Regions from separate parts of the Vibrio tasmaniensis genome, predicted to be linked through region 1. Evidence: predicted binding sites of a transcription regulator. Region 1 holds the regulator's gene; the other holds the start of a gene.
What was found. Region 1 encodes MetJ, which represses methionine synthesis genes. Its sites were predicted from a motif close to TTAGACNTNTANANGTCTAA; they were not measured.

Region 1 (7,787 bases):
TTCGCTTAGAGGAGCAGTTAGCTCACCTAAAGCAGTAAATTCTTGTTGAATAGTGGCCGTTAGCTGAGCCGCAGACTCATCTTCAAGCAGCGCTTCAATCAGCTCAAGCTGGAACTGACGAAGGGTTTGTAGACATTCATGCGCAATACGACCATCTTTGTCGAGCGCTTCAACAAACTCAATCAAGCGGTTAGTTGTTTTACCCGCAGCCGATACCACGACCAAGTCAGTAGCTGACGAGTATTCTCTAAGAATATTGACCACGCGTTGGTAACACTCAGGGTTCGCTAAACTGCTGCCACCAAATTTATGTAGCTGGCGAAAGGTTGTCATTATTAAACCTCCCCTTCTGCGATAAAGCCTTGTGTTTTTTCAAACGCTTGCTTGAGATCATCAATCAAGTCTTCTGCATCTTCAAGGCCAACAGAAAGGCGCAGTAATTGTTGAGAAACACCCGCTTCTGCTAATGCTGCTTCGCCCATAGCACGGTGAGTCATCGACGCTGGGTGACAAATCAGGCTTTCAACACCGCCCAATGATTCAGCCAAAGAAAATAGCTCTAATTTATCCACAAAATATTTAAGTGCTTCAAAAGATCCCGAAAATTCAAAGCTCAGCATGGAACCAAAGCCCAACTGCTGTTTCTTCGCGATCTCGTGACCCGGATGTTCAGGAAGGCTTGGGTGGTAAATCGTACCCACCAGATCTTGTTGTTGCAGAGCCGTCAGAATTTCACGTGAGCTCTCTTCGTGAACGCGCATACGTGCACCTAGCGTACGAATACCACGTAGCGTCATGTAGCTATCAAATGGTGTGCCGGTTGCACCAATACAGTTACCCCACCATGCTAGCTCTTCAGCGTGCTCTTCTGTCTTAGTAACTACAACACCACCAATGACATCTGAGTGTCCGTTGATGTACTTGGTGGTTGAGTGGATAACAAAATCCGCACCCAGCTCTAAAGGCTTTTGGAACACAGGCGTCAAAAACGTGTTGTCGACAGCAACCAGAGCACCTACTTCTTTCGCTTTACGGCAAGTTTCTGCAATATCAACCACACGAACCAATGGATTCGATGGCGTTTCGATTAAGATTAACTTTGGCTTAAGCGCGATCGCAGCATCCAGTGCGGCTTGATCCGATTGATCAACAAACAGAACTTTGAAGTCACCTTTGAGTGAGCGTGTGTTAAACAGACGGTAAGTACCGCCATAGCAGTCGTGCGGTGCAATAATAAGATCATCGCCACCTAAGAAAGCGGATACCCATAAGTTAAGTGCCGACGTACCACAGTTAGTAACAACCGCGCCTTTACCAGACTCAAGCTCAAATAGTGCCGTTTCTAATAGACCGCGGTTTGGGTTACCAGAGCGGGTATAATCGTACTTTGGCACTTCACCAAAAGCGGGAAACCCATAGTTAGTCGAAAGATAAATAGGTGGGACAACGGCATGGTGTTGCGTGTCTGACTCGATACCAGTACGTACTGCGATGGTTGCTGGCTTCCGGCTGCTCATAGGTGCTTCCTTACAAGTTTTGCGTCTGAGAATCACAGCTGCTTGTCGGCATTTTGTGGCTGTGTTAGATATATGTTACTCACTTTACTTTCATAAACGTGAGACGTCAACACTTCCGGACGTCTATATGTCTTTGCTTATGGCAGTAAATCCCGCTAAAATCAGCACTATTAATTTATTCTAACAACTAAAGTGATGAAGGTACGCAATGGCCGACTGGAATGGTGAATACATAAGCCCATATGCTGAGCATGGAAAGAAAAGCGAACAAGTAAAGAAAATTACAGTTTCTATCCCTCTAAAAGTGTTAAAGGTTCTTACTGACGAGCGCACTCGCCGCCAGATCAACAACCTACGCCATGCAACAAACAGTGAGCTACTGTGCGAAGCCTTTCTACATGCGTACACTGGCCAACCACTGCCAACGGATGAAGACCTTCGTAAAGATCGTCCAGACGACATCCCGACTGAAGTCAAAAAACTGATGACAGAGATGGGCATCGAGTTCGAAGCGTTTGACGAAGAATAAAAACAACTCAGTCACCGCCTTCATTATTGATTCGCTATAGCTGAACCCTATTTGTCACATCACCCACTACGTTATCTGTAGCTGCGCTGTGAATGATAGACATAAAAAAACCGACTCCTATGAGTCGGTTTTTTATTATTCTTTTTCGCTCAATAGAGCAACAGCTACTAAGCTATTAAGCTACTAAGCTACTAAGGCATTAAGGCATTAAGGCATTAAGGCATTAAGGCATTAAGGCATTAAGCCATATAGTTAGCAGGCATCTCAATTCGAGCAACGCCAGACTCAACAGCCGCTTCAGCAACTGCTTTTGCAACGCGAGGAAGCAGACGCGGGTCCATTGGCTTAGGAATGATGTAACCCTTACCGAACTCCAGTGCAGTCTCGCCCGCAGCTGCCAATACTTCAGCTGGAACTTCTTCTTTCGCTAGTTCACGAATCGCTTTAACCGCCGCTAGCTTCATTTCGTCATTGATTTCGCTCGCACGCACGTCTAGTGCACCACGGAAAATGAATGGGAAACAAAGTACGTTGTTTACTTGGTTAGGGTAATCACTACGGCCTGTACCCATGATTAGGTCAGAACGAACTTCGTGTGCAAGCTCAGGCTTGATCTCTGGATCTGGGTTTGAACATGCAAACACAACCGGCTTATCAGCCATCAGCGTAAGAGCCTTAGCTGGTAGCAGATTAGGACCCGATACACCCAAGAACAGATCAGCGCCTTCGATAACATCTTCAAGCGTGCGCTTGTCGGTGTTATTTGCGAACAGCTCTTTGTATTCATTCAAGTCATCACGACGAGTGTGGATCACACCTTTACGGTCAAGCATGTAGATCTTCTCACGCTGAGCGCCACACTTAATCAGTAGCTCCATACAAGCAACCGCTGCTGCGCCAGCACCTAAACAAACGATCTTACACTCTTCCAGTTTCTTACCTTGAAGCTCAATCGCATTCAGCATACCTGCTGCCGTAACAATCGCAGTACCGTGTTGGTCATCGTGGAATACAGGTACATCACAACGCTCAATCAGGCGACGCTCGATTTCAAAACAGTCTGGTGCTTTGATGTCTTCTAAGTTAATACCGCCAAATGTATCTGCGATATTCGCAACCGTATCAACGAACTCATCGATTGTGCGGTGTTTTACTTCAATATCGATAGAATCTAAACCAGCAAAACGCTTAAACAGTAGCGCTTTACCTTCCATAACCGGTTTAGAAGCAATAGGACCAAGATTGCCTAAGCCAAGAATTGCAGTACCGTTAGAGATAACTGCAACCATGTTGCCTTTACCTGTGTACTTGTAAACGTTATCGACGTTCTGTGCGATCTCGCGAACAGGCTCAGCTACACCTGGGCTGTATGCCAGTGCTAGGTCTTCTGCAGAGTTTGCAGGCTTCGTCAGTTCTACGGCAATTTTGCCTGGAATTGGGAACTCATGATAATCAAGAGCTTGCTGACGGAATTGTTCTTGAGGCGATAACGCTTGAGAGGATTGATCTTGGCGGCTGTCTTCAGACATAGGTGTAGGTTCCTAGGATATTATTATTTGGGGGATCTTGTTCATGTTAATGGATGTACTTCAAAGTTCCTAGGTGGTTGAAGCATCTGTATCATTAAAAAACGAGATTTCACTACTAATAAGACCAGTGGGCAGTTGAAATTACTATCGCCTGCTCAACTTTAGAGCGAATTTCGAGGAAAGAGTGTTGGGATAAGTGATTAAGTAAGATTTACGTCAGTAACCTATTACTTTAACTGACCTAATAATGAAATACGATTCAGTACTTTCTCAATTTACAGGCAACAAAAAAGGACACCGAAGTGTCCTTTTTATGTCTAAATAGCGAGAATTACTTCTTGCTAGAAAGAGCACCGAAACGCTTGTTGAAGCGATCAACACGGCCGCCTGTATCTACGATACGTTGCTTACCAGTGTAGAACGGGTGACATTTGTCACATACGTCTAGGTGGATTGATTCTTTTGCTAGCGTTGAGTTGAACTCAAACGTGTTACCGCAAGAACAAGTTGCAGAAACTGCTTTGTATTCTGGGTGGATACCAACTTTCATGGGAAAACCTCAATTAGGCCGTGTCGCCATCCGATTCTAAGCCGGACACCACACGTAGTTAAAAAATAAATAAAGACACCGCTGTATCACTAAACCGCGATAAAGCCATACCTTTAAGGCGCAGTATAGTAATGAATCTATAAAGCAGGATCAACTGATTTGATACATTTTTCACCAATAGCCTCTTTATTTCCTTTGTCACTTTAAGATTTAAGGCTTAAGTGGTCTTCATTGGTTCTACTCTCTGAGCTGGTCCAAACTGCTTCTCGAATTTAACCGCCTTATCCTTTAGACTGTCCGCTCTCGTCAACTCAGATAAAGTCGTCCATTTATGCGCCCAATGATTGCCCGCGTGGCACTGCCGGTTCCACTAGACAAACAGTTCGATTACAAGATTCCTAGCCACCTATTTCCTATAATTGGTGGACGAGTTTCTGTGCCTTTTGGACGACAAACCTTAACAGGTATTGTTACGGCTCTGGTTAACGAATCTGAATTCGAGTTAGACAAACTCAAGCCCATTAAAGCCTTACTAGACAACCAACCCGTTTGGCCGGAATCGGTCTACTCACTCTTGGTATGGTGCAGCCAGTTCTATCAGTATCCACTAGGTGAAACCTTGGCCAACGCACTACCAAGCGCCTTACGAAAAGGCAAAGCTGCCGACTTCGCGACGCTTGTTGAATGGCAATTGACCCCATCAGGTAGAGATCAACTGATGCAGGGCTTTGGCCGTGCCGTCAAACAAGCCAAAGTAATGCACATGCTTGAGCACGGCCCAGTTCCCCATCAAGAATTCATTGATGAAGAAGTGAGCAGCGCGGTACTTAAGACGTTGGAAGAGAAAGGCTGGATTGAATCAGTAGAGAAAAAGCCGAAGCGCCAGCCGTGGTCAGTTGAGCTCGAAAACGATCAAGATAAGCCAAAACTCAATGAAGAGCAGGCTATAGCAATAGCGACAGTAAATAGTCAAACCGACTTTGGTTGCTTCTTGCTAGAGGGTGTAACTGGCTCAGGTAAGACCGAAGTCTACCTGAATATGATCAAGCCGATTCTCGACCAAGGTAAACAGGCGTTAGTGTTAGTGCCCGAGATCGGTCTAACCCCTCAAACGATTAACCGCTTTAAGCGACGCTTTAATGTTCCAGTTGAGGTTATCCATTCCGGTTTAAATGATTCTGAGCGACTAAATGCTTGGTTATCGGCGCGTGATAAAATAGCGGGCATTGTGATCGGTACTCGTTCAGCTCTGTTCACACCGTTCGCGGATCTGGGCATTGTCATTGTCGATGAAGAGCACGACGCCTCTTATAAGCAGCAAGATAGCCTACGCTACCACGCTCGTGATGTTGCCATCATGCGTGCTCATAAAGCGCAGATTCCGGTTGTGTTAGGCTCGGCGACTCCGGCCTTTGAAACGCTGCACAACGCTCAGATCGGTAAATACAGTTACCTCACCCTGACCTCACGCGCAGGTGTCGCGCTGCCGACCACCAATAAAGTGTTGGACGTTAAGGGTGAATATCTAGAAAGTGGCTTGTCTGCGTCGTTGATTGCTGAAATGCAAAGACACCTCAAAGCAGGCAACCAAGTGATGATGTTCCTCAATCGTCGTGGGTTTTCTCCCGCACTGATGTGTCACGATTGTGGTTGGACAGCAGAATGTAAGCGTTGTGATGCCTACTACACCTATCATCAATACAGCAATGAGATGCGCTGCCACCACTGTGGCTCGCAGCAGCATATCGTGCATCATTGCCAAGGTTGTGGTTCAGCGAATTTAGTAACAGTGGGGGTTGGTACCGAACAGTTAGAGGCTCAACTGGGTCAACTATTCCCTGAATACAAAACCATCCGTATTGACCGAGACAGCACTCGCCGCAAAGGCAGTTTAGAAAGCGCGTTAGAATCGATTCGTAAAGGTGAATACCAAATTCTTATCGGCACACAGATGCTTGCTAAAGGGCACCACTTCCCTGATGTCACACTTGTGGCATTGCTGGACGTTGATGCCTCTTTATATAGCAGTGACTTCCGCGCCTCTGAGCGATTGGCTCAATTGTTTACTCAAGTCGCCGGTCGAGCAGGACGAGCCAGTAAGCCGGGGGAAGTTATCTTACAAACTCACCATCCAGAACACGGCTTATTACAGGCATTACTGCACAAAAACTACAACCACTTTGCTCAGACTGCATTAGCAGAGCGTAAACAAGCGATGTTGCCGCCTTATACCTTCATGACTCTGTTTAGAGCGGAAGCCAATGACACTCGCTTAGTGGAAGAGTTTTTGCGTCAAGTACGCCACACATTGGAATCGCATCCGTTATTTGACCAATATTGCATGGTGCTAGGGCCAACCCCTGCACCACTAGCCAAACGAGCAGGTAAATCTCGTTGGCAGCTTATTTTACAAACACAGACTCGCTCGTTGATGCAAAAGCTATTAATAAGTGCCAAGCCAGCAATTAATATGTTACCTGCTGCGAAAAAAGTCCGTTGGTCACTCGATATTGAGCCGCAAGATCTGAGCTAAACCCACTTGGGTTAAAACTAATGATAAGTTTGTTCACAAATATTTCATACTTCTCGTGAGCAACTTCACACTAGTCATGTGATTTTTGTTAATCTAGCCGTAACTTTACACGGGTGAAACGAATAAAATATTGCAATAAAAAAAGTGTTAGCAACACTTTCACAATATCTATTCGATTACATTTATTATTCATGCCTTAGATACTTAGGCAACAAAGGAATTAAAAAGAGGGTTTAATTTATGGCGACAATGAAGGATGTTGCCCAGCTAGCAGGCGTTTCAACAGCCACGGTATCACGTGCATTGATGAACCCTGAAAAAGTCTCGGTTTCTACTCGTAAGCGAGTTGAGACAGCAGTACTTGAAGCTGGATACTCACCCAATACATTAGCTAGAAATTTACGTCGCAACGAATCAAAAACCATCATCACTATTGTTCCTGATATCTGTGACCCTTATTTCGCAGAGATCATTCGTGGTATCGAAGATGCCGCAGTAGAAAATGACTACCTCGTTCTACTGGGTGATAGCGGCCAACAGAAGAAGCGTGAGTCTTCATTTGTTAATTTAGTATTCACTAAACAAGCTGATGGCATGCTACTGCTTGGTACCGACCATCCGTTTGATGTCAGTAAGCCTGAACAAAAAAACTTACCGCCGATGGTGATGGCATGTGAGTTCGCCCCTGAGCTTGAACTCCCTACCGTACACATCGATAACCTGACCTCAGCATTTGAAGCAGTGAACTACCTAGCTCAGTTAGGTCACAAGCGTATCGCACAAATCTCTGGGCCAGTATCAGCAACGCTTTGTAAGTTCCGCCAACAAGGCTACCAGCAAGCGCTACGTCGTGCAGGAGTCTCCATGAATCCAGCCTATAGCACTGTCGGTGACTTTACCTTTGAAGCAGGAGCTCAAGCAGTTCGTCAATTACTCGCTCTTCCTGAACAACCGACCGCTATCTTCTGTCACAACGATGCGATGGCCATTGGCGCGATTCAAGAAGCGAAAAAATTGGGCTTACGCGTTCCTCAAGACCTATCCATTGTTGGCTTCGATGATATCCAATTCGCTCAATACTGCGATCCACCGCTAACGACTATTTCTCAGCCTCGTTATGAGATTGGAC
Region 2 (7,787 bases), 590 kb from region 1:
TTTGCACTCAAGAAATTCATTCCAAGCGCGACAAACCTTGGAAACAATGTCGTTATAATCAGTGAAACTTTGATTCGCTAGATAATGTTGTCGCAACCAACTCCAAACTTGCTCTATAGGGTTAAGCTCTGGCGAGTAGGGAGGAAGCTTAATAGTACTGACGTTATTAAACTCTCTCGCAATATCATCGGTATGCCAGCCTGCACCATCCATTATAACGACAGCATGACGTCCTTTTTCAGTAGCTTTAGATATCTGCTCTAAGTGATTTGTCATTATGTCCTTGTTAACCCAAGGAACCACTATGGCTTCGCCAATTCCTCTTTCAGGGCATACCGAACCAAACAAATAAGCGTATTCAAATTGCTGTTGTTTTACCACGCGAGGCCTCGTTCCACGAGTCGCCCAAAGACGTGTCGTTGTGTTCTGTTGGCCAAACCTAGCTTCGTCTTGAAACCAGACATCAACACTCTCTAGCCCAATATGGCCGGGGATCTTAAGGATCGTTTCTATTTTGAATTTTTTTAAAATCGTCTTGGATTTGCTGTGATTGTTTAGGGTGTTTGGAGCGAGAAGTTATCCAAGAGAAGCCCATGTGGTCGAGGAGATAATAGATAGAATTAGGGTGGTAGTATTTATCAAAGTTTTTCACGATGTAGTCATGTATATCGCTCCCGACAAGGCGCCCGCCTGAAGGGGACTCTGCTTCTTTCTTAATGAATGCACTGAGTTGTTTTCGTTGTTCTGCATTGAGGTATGCAGGTCTGCCTGTGCGAGGTTTTTCTTGAAGCCCTTCCAATCCTTCTTCAAGAAATACTTGAACCCATTTGTTTACACTAGTTCGACTGACTTTAAGGTATTTGGCAATTTGAGTGCGCGAGTGACCTTCTTTGAAGTGGGCAAGTGCTAGCAAGCGAACCTTCATTTGAATGGTTTTTTGTTGGCTTGCTAGCTTTTTAAAATCAGTATTATTAAGGCTATCCATGGCGATTTTCTGTAAGAGTTCGACGGCCTTAATTAGATCATATTTTTACTTTAATTGGTATAACGCTATAGCAACGAGATGTTAAGTCTCGTTATTTCAGCTTTCAGGTGAAAGCTTTTCGATTTATGCTTATAAAACTTGAGGGTGGTTTATTAGGTAGACTGGCGAGTGCGCATAAGAATGAATTATCTGCGTGGCTTAACTTCCTGAAATAGTTCTGGCCAAATTTAATGTTCACCCTACATTAAGTTTTTTGAGTACTCCAATAATAGTGCATCAACTACCCGAGGTAAGCTCTATGCTCCTTCAGTTTGTGTTCCAGTAAGGAAATCGGTGGATCTGACTTTCATTAGGTATAAAAAAGGTTCATCGCGGATTAGCGGGAATTGAAAACAAAAACGGTAGTAAGTGATATGGTTTAGTCGCCAAACAAAAATCATACACAAACTACCGTTTCCATGCAGAATCATACTTTCCTATCTTCATTCTGGGAAGGCTTTCAAATAGTAAAGTCTCACCAGACAGCAACACTTATTACCCTTACTCTTAAACCTAACTCTGAGGCTAAGTGCCTTTGTGGTCTTGAAGCCGAAGCTATCCACGAGTATCAATGGCGTCATGTGAAAGAGGCCATGTTGCTCGGGGTTCCTGTTGAACTTTCTGTTCAAACACGAAGAATTAAGTGTCGTGACTGCGGCATAAAAACAGAGTCTCTACCTTGGTTGGAGCCTTATGCTCGTATAACGAAGCGCCTAAAAAGCTATATAGAGCAGCTACTACCTCTTCTTCCCATTAAGCATATCTCCCAGTTAACGAACGTTCATTGGCATACCATTAAAGAGATAGATAAACGCCGACTTAGAGAAGTGGTACCGCCAGTGAAATGGGAGGGACTAAGGCAACTCGTCATGGACGAGTTCGCCATCTTTAAAGGACATCGATATGCCACAGTCATCGCTGACGCTAAGACTCACCAAGTCATTTGGGTAGGGTTAGGCCGTAGCCGCAAGGACATACGACCGTTCTTCGAGCAGTTAGGCAAGCATGGCAACAATATCGAGGCGGTCGCGATGGACATGAATACGGCTTTTGACCTTGAAGTTCAAGCGCACTGTCCGAATGCAAAAATCGTTTACGATTTGTTCCATGTTGTCGCTAAGTTCGGTCGAGAGGTGATGGATAGAGTCAGAGTCGACCAAGCCAACAAACTCAAGCAAGATAAAAAAGCGAGGCAATGGGTCAAGCGCTCACGCTGGGTACTGTTGAAAAACAGAGGTAACTTAAATGCACGACAAGATAGCTATCTGACTGAAATATTGAATATCAATAAGGACTTGATGACCACTTATATACTCGGAGCCCAACTCAAAGAGCTTTGGTATTGTGAGTCAGAAAGGCACGCTAAGGGGCTCTGGGATGCGTGGTATGAACAGGTACAAGAGAGTGGAATTAAGCCATTGAAAGAGTTCGCACGAAAACTGAGCTCCTATCTTCACGGTATTATCGCATCGGCAAGTTATCCATTAAACACCTGCACACTTGAAGGGATAAACAACAAGATAAAGTTAATCAAGCGAATGGGGTATGGATATCGAGATACAGACTACTTCTTCTTAAAGATAAAAGCGGCTTTCCCCGGAAAGCCGCGATGAACCATAAAAAAGGCCACCTACAGTAGGCGGCCTTAGTTGATCTATTTAGATGTTAATCTAGCTCTTTCTCAGCTTGTTTCGCTTTTTCTATCATTGGAGTGATTGTTGATCCTTGAACCAGAATAGAGAACACAACAACAGCATAGGTCATAACGAGGATTATCTCTTTAACATCTATTGCTTTGTCTTCAATCACCCAGATACCTGAAGGGATTGAAAGTGCCATAGCTAGAGCTAAGCCTCCGCGTAGACCACCCCAAGTTAGAATCTTAGTCGACCATGGGTTGTAAGTTCTAAAGCGTTTAAATCCAATATAAGACAAGAAAACACTTAGATAGCGTGCACTCAATACTAGAGGGACTGCGAACGCCATCAAAATCCAATCTTCTTGGTGGAACTTGAATAGCAGCATAGACATACCAATCAATAAGAATAGTACGCCATTTAAGAACTCATCTATTAATTCCCAGAAATGGTCTAGGTGATCCTCACTTTCCTTAGAAAATCCGATGAAGCGTGTCCAGTTGCCTATCATGATACCAGATACCACCATTGCTAATGGTCCAGATACATGCAGAACCTCTGCAAAAGCATAACCAGCTGTAGGAATACCGATGGTTAATAGCAACTCCATCGAGTGGTCATCTGTGTTGCTGATTAGATAGTGGAATATCAAACCTAGAACAAATCCGTAGACGATACCGCCAATAGCCTCTTGGACGAATAACATGGTCACGCTACCTACAGTCGGAGCTTCTGTACCGAATGCGATAGTAAATAGGGTTACGAAGATAACTAAACCAAAACCATCGTTAAATAGAGACTCCCCCTCGATTTGAGTAGAGATTCGTCTAGGAGCATCGAGCTTCTTCACTATTGCTAATACAGCTATTGGATCGGTTGGAGAGATTAGTGAACCAAACAGTAAGCAATAAATTAGGTCAAATTGAATACCGATAAGCTGACAGAAGCCATAAAGTACAAAGCCAATAAAGAATGTCGAAAATAGTGTAGCGCCAAGAGCGAGCACAGTTATTTCCCACTTCTGATCTTTTAAGTTTGGTAACTTGATCCCCAAGCCGCCAGCAAAGAGTAAGAAACCTAGTATTCCTTTCAGGAGGAAATCTTCAAAGTTGATACTGGCTACTGTCTCTGAGGCGATGTCTGCCAATTGGAACCAATTGTTTTGTCCTGCAATGATAATCAATAGAGATAGCATCATTGAGCCTGCTGTTATGGCGATGGTTGTCTGCATTTTACCAATTTTGGTATTCACGAAAGCAATAAGCATGGCTGCAGCGGACAAGAAGCATAAGGTGTAATAGACCGACATTGGGATTCCAATATGTAACAAAGTATGAAAATTAATTTTCGTTGTCTCATGCTTAAATAGCAAACACTTTTTGTCATAGCTTAGTAATCAATTTCCTTTTTTAGACGTCTAGACTCCTTTTTAATGTGTGATAGGATGGAGGGATAATTAAAGGAATGAGGCTGTACCGTGGGAAGTAATGTAAGGCAAAAGATTGAGGCTCTGTTAAAGCAACGAATTTTACTGATTGATGGTGGCATGGGTACCATGATTCAGGATTATAAATTGGAAGAGCAGGACTATCGTGGTGAGCGCTTTGCTGATTGGCATAGTGACTTAAAAGGTAACAATGACCTTTTGGTACTTACACAGCCTAAGCTTATCAAAGGTATCCACACGGAGTATTTGGAAGCGGGTGCAGATATCCTCGAAACCAATACCTTTAATGCAACAACCATTGCTATGGCCGACTACGATATGGAAAGTCTTAGCGAAGAAATTAACTATGCTGCTGCTAAACTGGCTCGTGAAGCGGCAGATGAATGGACAGCGAAGACTCCTGATAAACCTCGTTTTGTGGCGGGTGTTTTAGGTCCAACTAACCGAACTTGTTCTCTCTCCCCAGATGTTAATGATCCGGGCTATCGTAATGTGAGTTTTGACGAACTTGTTGTGGCTTATTCTGAATCGACTCGTGCTCTTATCAAAGGCGGGTCAGACCTTATTCTTATCGAGACTATCTTCGATACACTCAACGCGAAGGCGTGCTCTTTTGCCGTTGAATCGGTCTTTGAAGAAATGGGTATCACTTTACCCGTTATGATCTCCGGTACTATCACCGATGCATCTGGTCGAACGCTTTCCGGACAAACGACGGAAGCATTCTACAACGCCCTTCGTCATGTAAAACCAATCTCATTTGGTTTGAACTGTGCATTAGGCCCCGATGAACTGCGCGAATACGTTGGTGAGATGTCTCGTATCTCCGAATGTAATGTTTCCGCTCACCCTAACGCGGGTTTACCTAACGCATTTGGTGAGTATGACCTTTCTCCAGAAGATATGGCTGAACACGTTAAGGAATGGGCTGAAAGTGGTTTCTTGAACCTAATTGGTGGTTGTTGTGGTACGACGCCAGAACATATACGCCAAATGGCAGAAGCTGTTGAAGGCGTAACACCGCGCCAGCTACCAGATTTACCCGTCTCTTGTCGCCTCTCTGGCTTAGAGCCATTGACGATTTCCAAGGAATCTCTGTTTGTTAACGTGGGTGAGCGAACTAACGTTACCGGCTCTGCTCGCTTTAAACGTCTTATCAAAGAAGAACTCTATGATGAAGCTTTAAGTGTGGCTCGAGAGCAAGTTGAGAACGGTGCTCAAATCATCGATATCAACATGGATGAAGGAATGCTAGACGCTGAGGCGTGTATGGTTAAATTCCTTAATCTATGTGCATCTGAGCCTGAAATCTCGAAAGTGCCAGTCATGGTCGACTCTTCAAAATGGGAAGTTATAGAAGCGGGTCTGAAATGTATTCAGGGTAAAGGCATCGTTAACTCTATCTCATTGAAGGAAGGGAAAGAGAAGTTTGTCGAACAAGCTAAACTGGTTCGCCGATATGGTGCAGCCGTTATCGTGATGGCGTTCGATGAAGTTGGCCAAGCTGATACTCGAGAGCGTAAGGTTGAGATTTGTACTAATGCCTACAATATTTTGGTTGATGAAGTAGGTTTCCCACCAGAAGACATTATTTTTGACCCGAACATTTTTGCGGTTGCGACGGGTATTGATGAACATAACAACTATGCGGTCGATTTCATTGAAGCAGTAGGAGACATCAAACGAGACTTACCCCATGCAATGATCTCTGGTGGTGTATCGAATGTTTCGTTCTCATTCCGAGGTAATAACTACGTTCGTGAGGCAATCCACGCAGTATTCCTATATCACTGTTTTAAAAACGGTATGGATATGGGCATCGTAAATGCTGGGCAATTAGAGATTTACGATAATGTCCCAGAGGATTTACGTGAAGCCGTTGAAGATGTGGTTCTAAACCGCCGAGATGATTCTACTGAGCGCTTGCTCGATATTGCGACTGAGTATCTAGAGCGTGCAGTGGGGAAAGTTGAAGATAAATCTGCTTTAGAGTGGCGTACTTGGCCAGTAGAAAAGCGCTTAGAACACTCTTTAGTGAAAGGTATTACCGACTTTATTGTTGAGGATACAGAAGAAGCTCGTGTTAATGCTTCTCGCCCTATTGAGGTGATTGAAGGCCCATTAATGGATGGCATGAACGTGGTTGGTGACCTCTTTGGTGAAGGTAAGATGTTCCTTCCTCAAGTAGTTAAATCTGCACGTGTTATGAAGCAAGCGGTAGCCCATCTAGAACCATTTATTAATGCAACCAAAGACGTTGGTGCGACTAACGGAAAAATCTTACTTGCGACCGTAAAAGGCGATGTTCACGATATCGGTAAAAACATTGTGGGCGTTGTCTTGCAGTGTAATAACTACGAAATTATCGATTTAGGCGTGATGGTTTCATGTGAGAAAATCCTTAAGGTCGCTAAAGAAGAGAACGTCGATATCATTGGGCTTTCGGGTTTGATCACCCCTTCTCTTGATGAAATGGTGCATGTGGCTAAAGAGATGGAAAGACAAGGCTTTAAGCTGCCTCTTCTGATCGGTGGAGCAACGACATCTAAAGCGCATACAGCCGTTAAGATTGAACAGAACTACTCTGAACCTGTGGTCTACGTAAACAATGCTTCACGTGCGGTGGGTGTGTGTACTTCATTGCTATCTAACGAATTGAAGCCCGCCTTTGTTGAGAAGTTGGATATTGATTACGACCGTGTGCGAGATCAGCACAATCGTAAAAAACCACGAACTAAGCCTGTTACGCTTGAACGCGCTCGTGCTAATAAAGTAGCGATTGATTGGAGAGCTTATACGCCACCGGTACCTGCTAAGCCGGGAGTGCACATCTTCAATGATTTTGATGTCGCGACTTTACGTCAGTACATCGACTGGACTCCATTCTTTATGACATGGTCGCTAGTCGGAAAGTACCCTGCAATTCTTGAGCATGAAGAAGTGGGCGAGGAAGCGAAACGCTTATTCAAGGATGCGAATGATTTATTGGATCGAGTACAGAAAGAGAAGTTACTTGAAGCTCGTGGGATGTGTGCGATGTTCCCTGCCAACAGTGTTGGTGATGATATTGAAGTGTATACCGATGAATCTCGCACTGAAGTGTTAAAGGTTTTGCACAACCTTCGTCAGCAAACAGAGAAGCCAAAAGGTTTTAACTACTGTTTGTCTGATTACATTGCGCCGAAAGATAGCGGTAAAGCAGACTGGATTGGTGGCTTTGCGGTGACTGGTGGTATCGGTGAGCGAGAGCTTGCTGATGAATACAAAGCCAACGGTGATGACTACAACGCGATTATGATTCAGGCGGTTGCTGACCGATTGGCTGAAGCGTTCGCTGAATACCTGCATAAAGAAGTGAGAAAGGACATTTGGGGCTACTCGCCGGATGAGGACTTGTCTAATGACGATTTGATTCGCGAGAAGTACCAAGGTATTCGTCCTGCTCCGGGTTACCCTGCCTGTCCTGAACATACTGAAAAAGGTACGTTGTGGGAGTTGATGGACGTTGAAAAAGCGATCGACATGTCATTAACCACGAGCTACGCAATGTGGCCTGGTGCTTCAGTGTCTGGTATGTATTTCTCACATCCTGATGCTAGATACTTTGCAATTGCACAGATTCAACAAGATCAAGTGGATAGCTATGCTGATCGTAAGGGCTGGGACATGTTGGAAGCTG

Region 2: metH (methionine synthase) is a predicted target of MetJ. The motif match lies at 4,071-4,090, and genes of this name have one in related genera.

What each region holds. Positions count from the first base shown of each region.
Region 1 covers NZ_AP025510.1:254,392-262,178, reverse strand. Annotated here, with positions in the region: gene OCV44_RS01190 (bifunctional aspartate kinase/homoserine dehydrogenase II) at 1-333, opposite strand, end outside; gene OCV44_RS01185 (O-succinylhomoserine (thiol)-lyase) at 336-1,517, opposite strand; gene metJ (met regulon transcriptional regulator MetJ) at 1,726-2,046, shown strand; gene OCV44_RS01175 (malic enzyme-like NAD(P)-binding protein) at 2,286-3,575, opposite strand; gene rpmE (50S ribosomal protein L31) at 3,907-4,125, opposite strand; gene priA (primosomal protein N') at 4,457-6,658, shown strand; gene cytR (DNA-binding transcriptional regulator CytR) at 6,899-7,787, shown strand, end outside.
Region 2 covers NZ_AP025510.1:2,895,524-2,903,310, reverse strand. Annotated here, with positions in the region: one part of gene OCV44_RS12880 (IS630 family transposase) at 1-525, opposite strand, end outside; one part of gene OCV44_RS12880 (IS630 family transposase) at 527-985, opposite strand; gene OCV44_RS12875 (ISL3 family transposase) at 1,444-2,637, shown strand; gene OCV44_RS12870 (cation:proton antiporter) at 2,690-3,970, opposite strand; gene metH (methionine synthase) at 4,139-7,787, shown strand, end outside.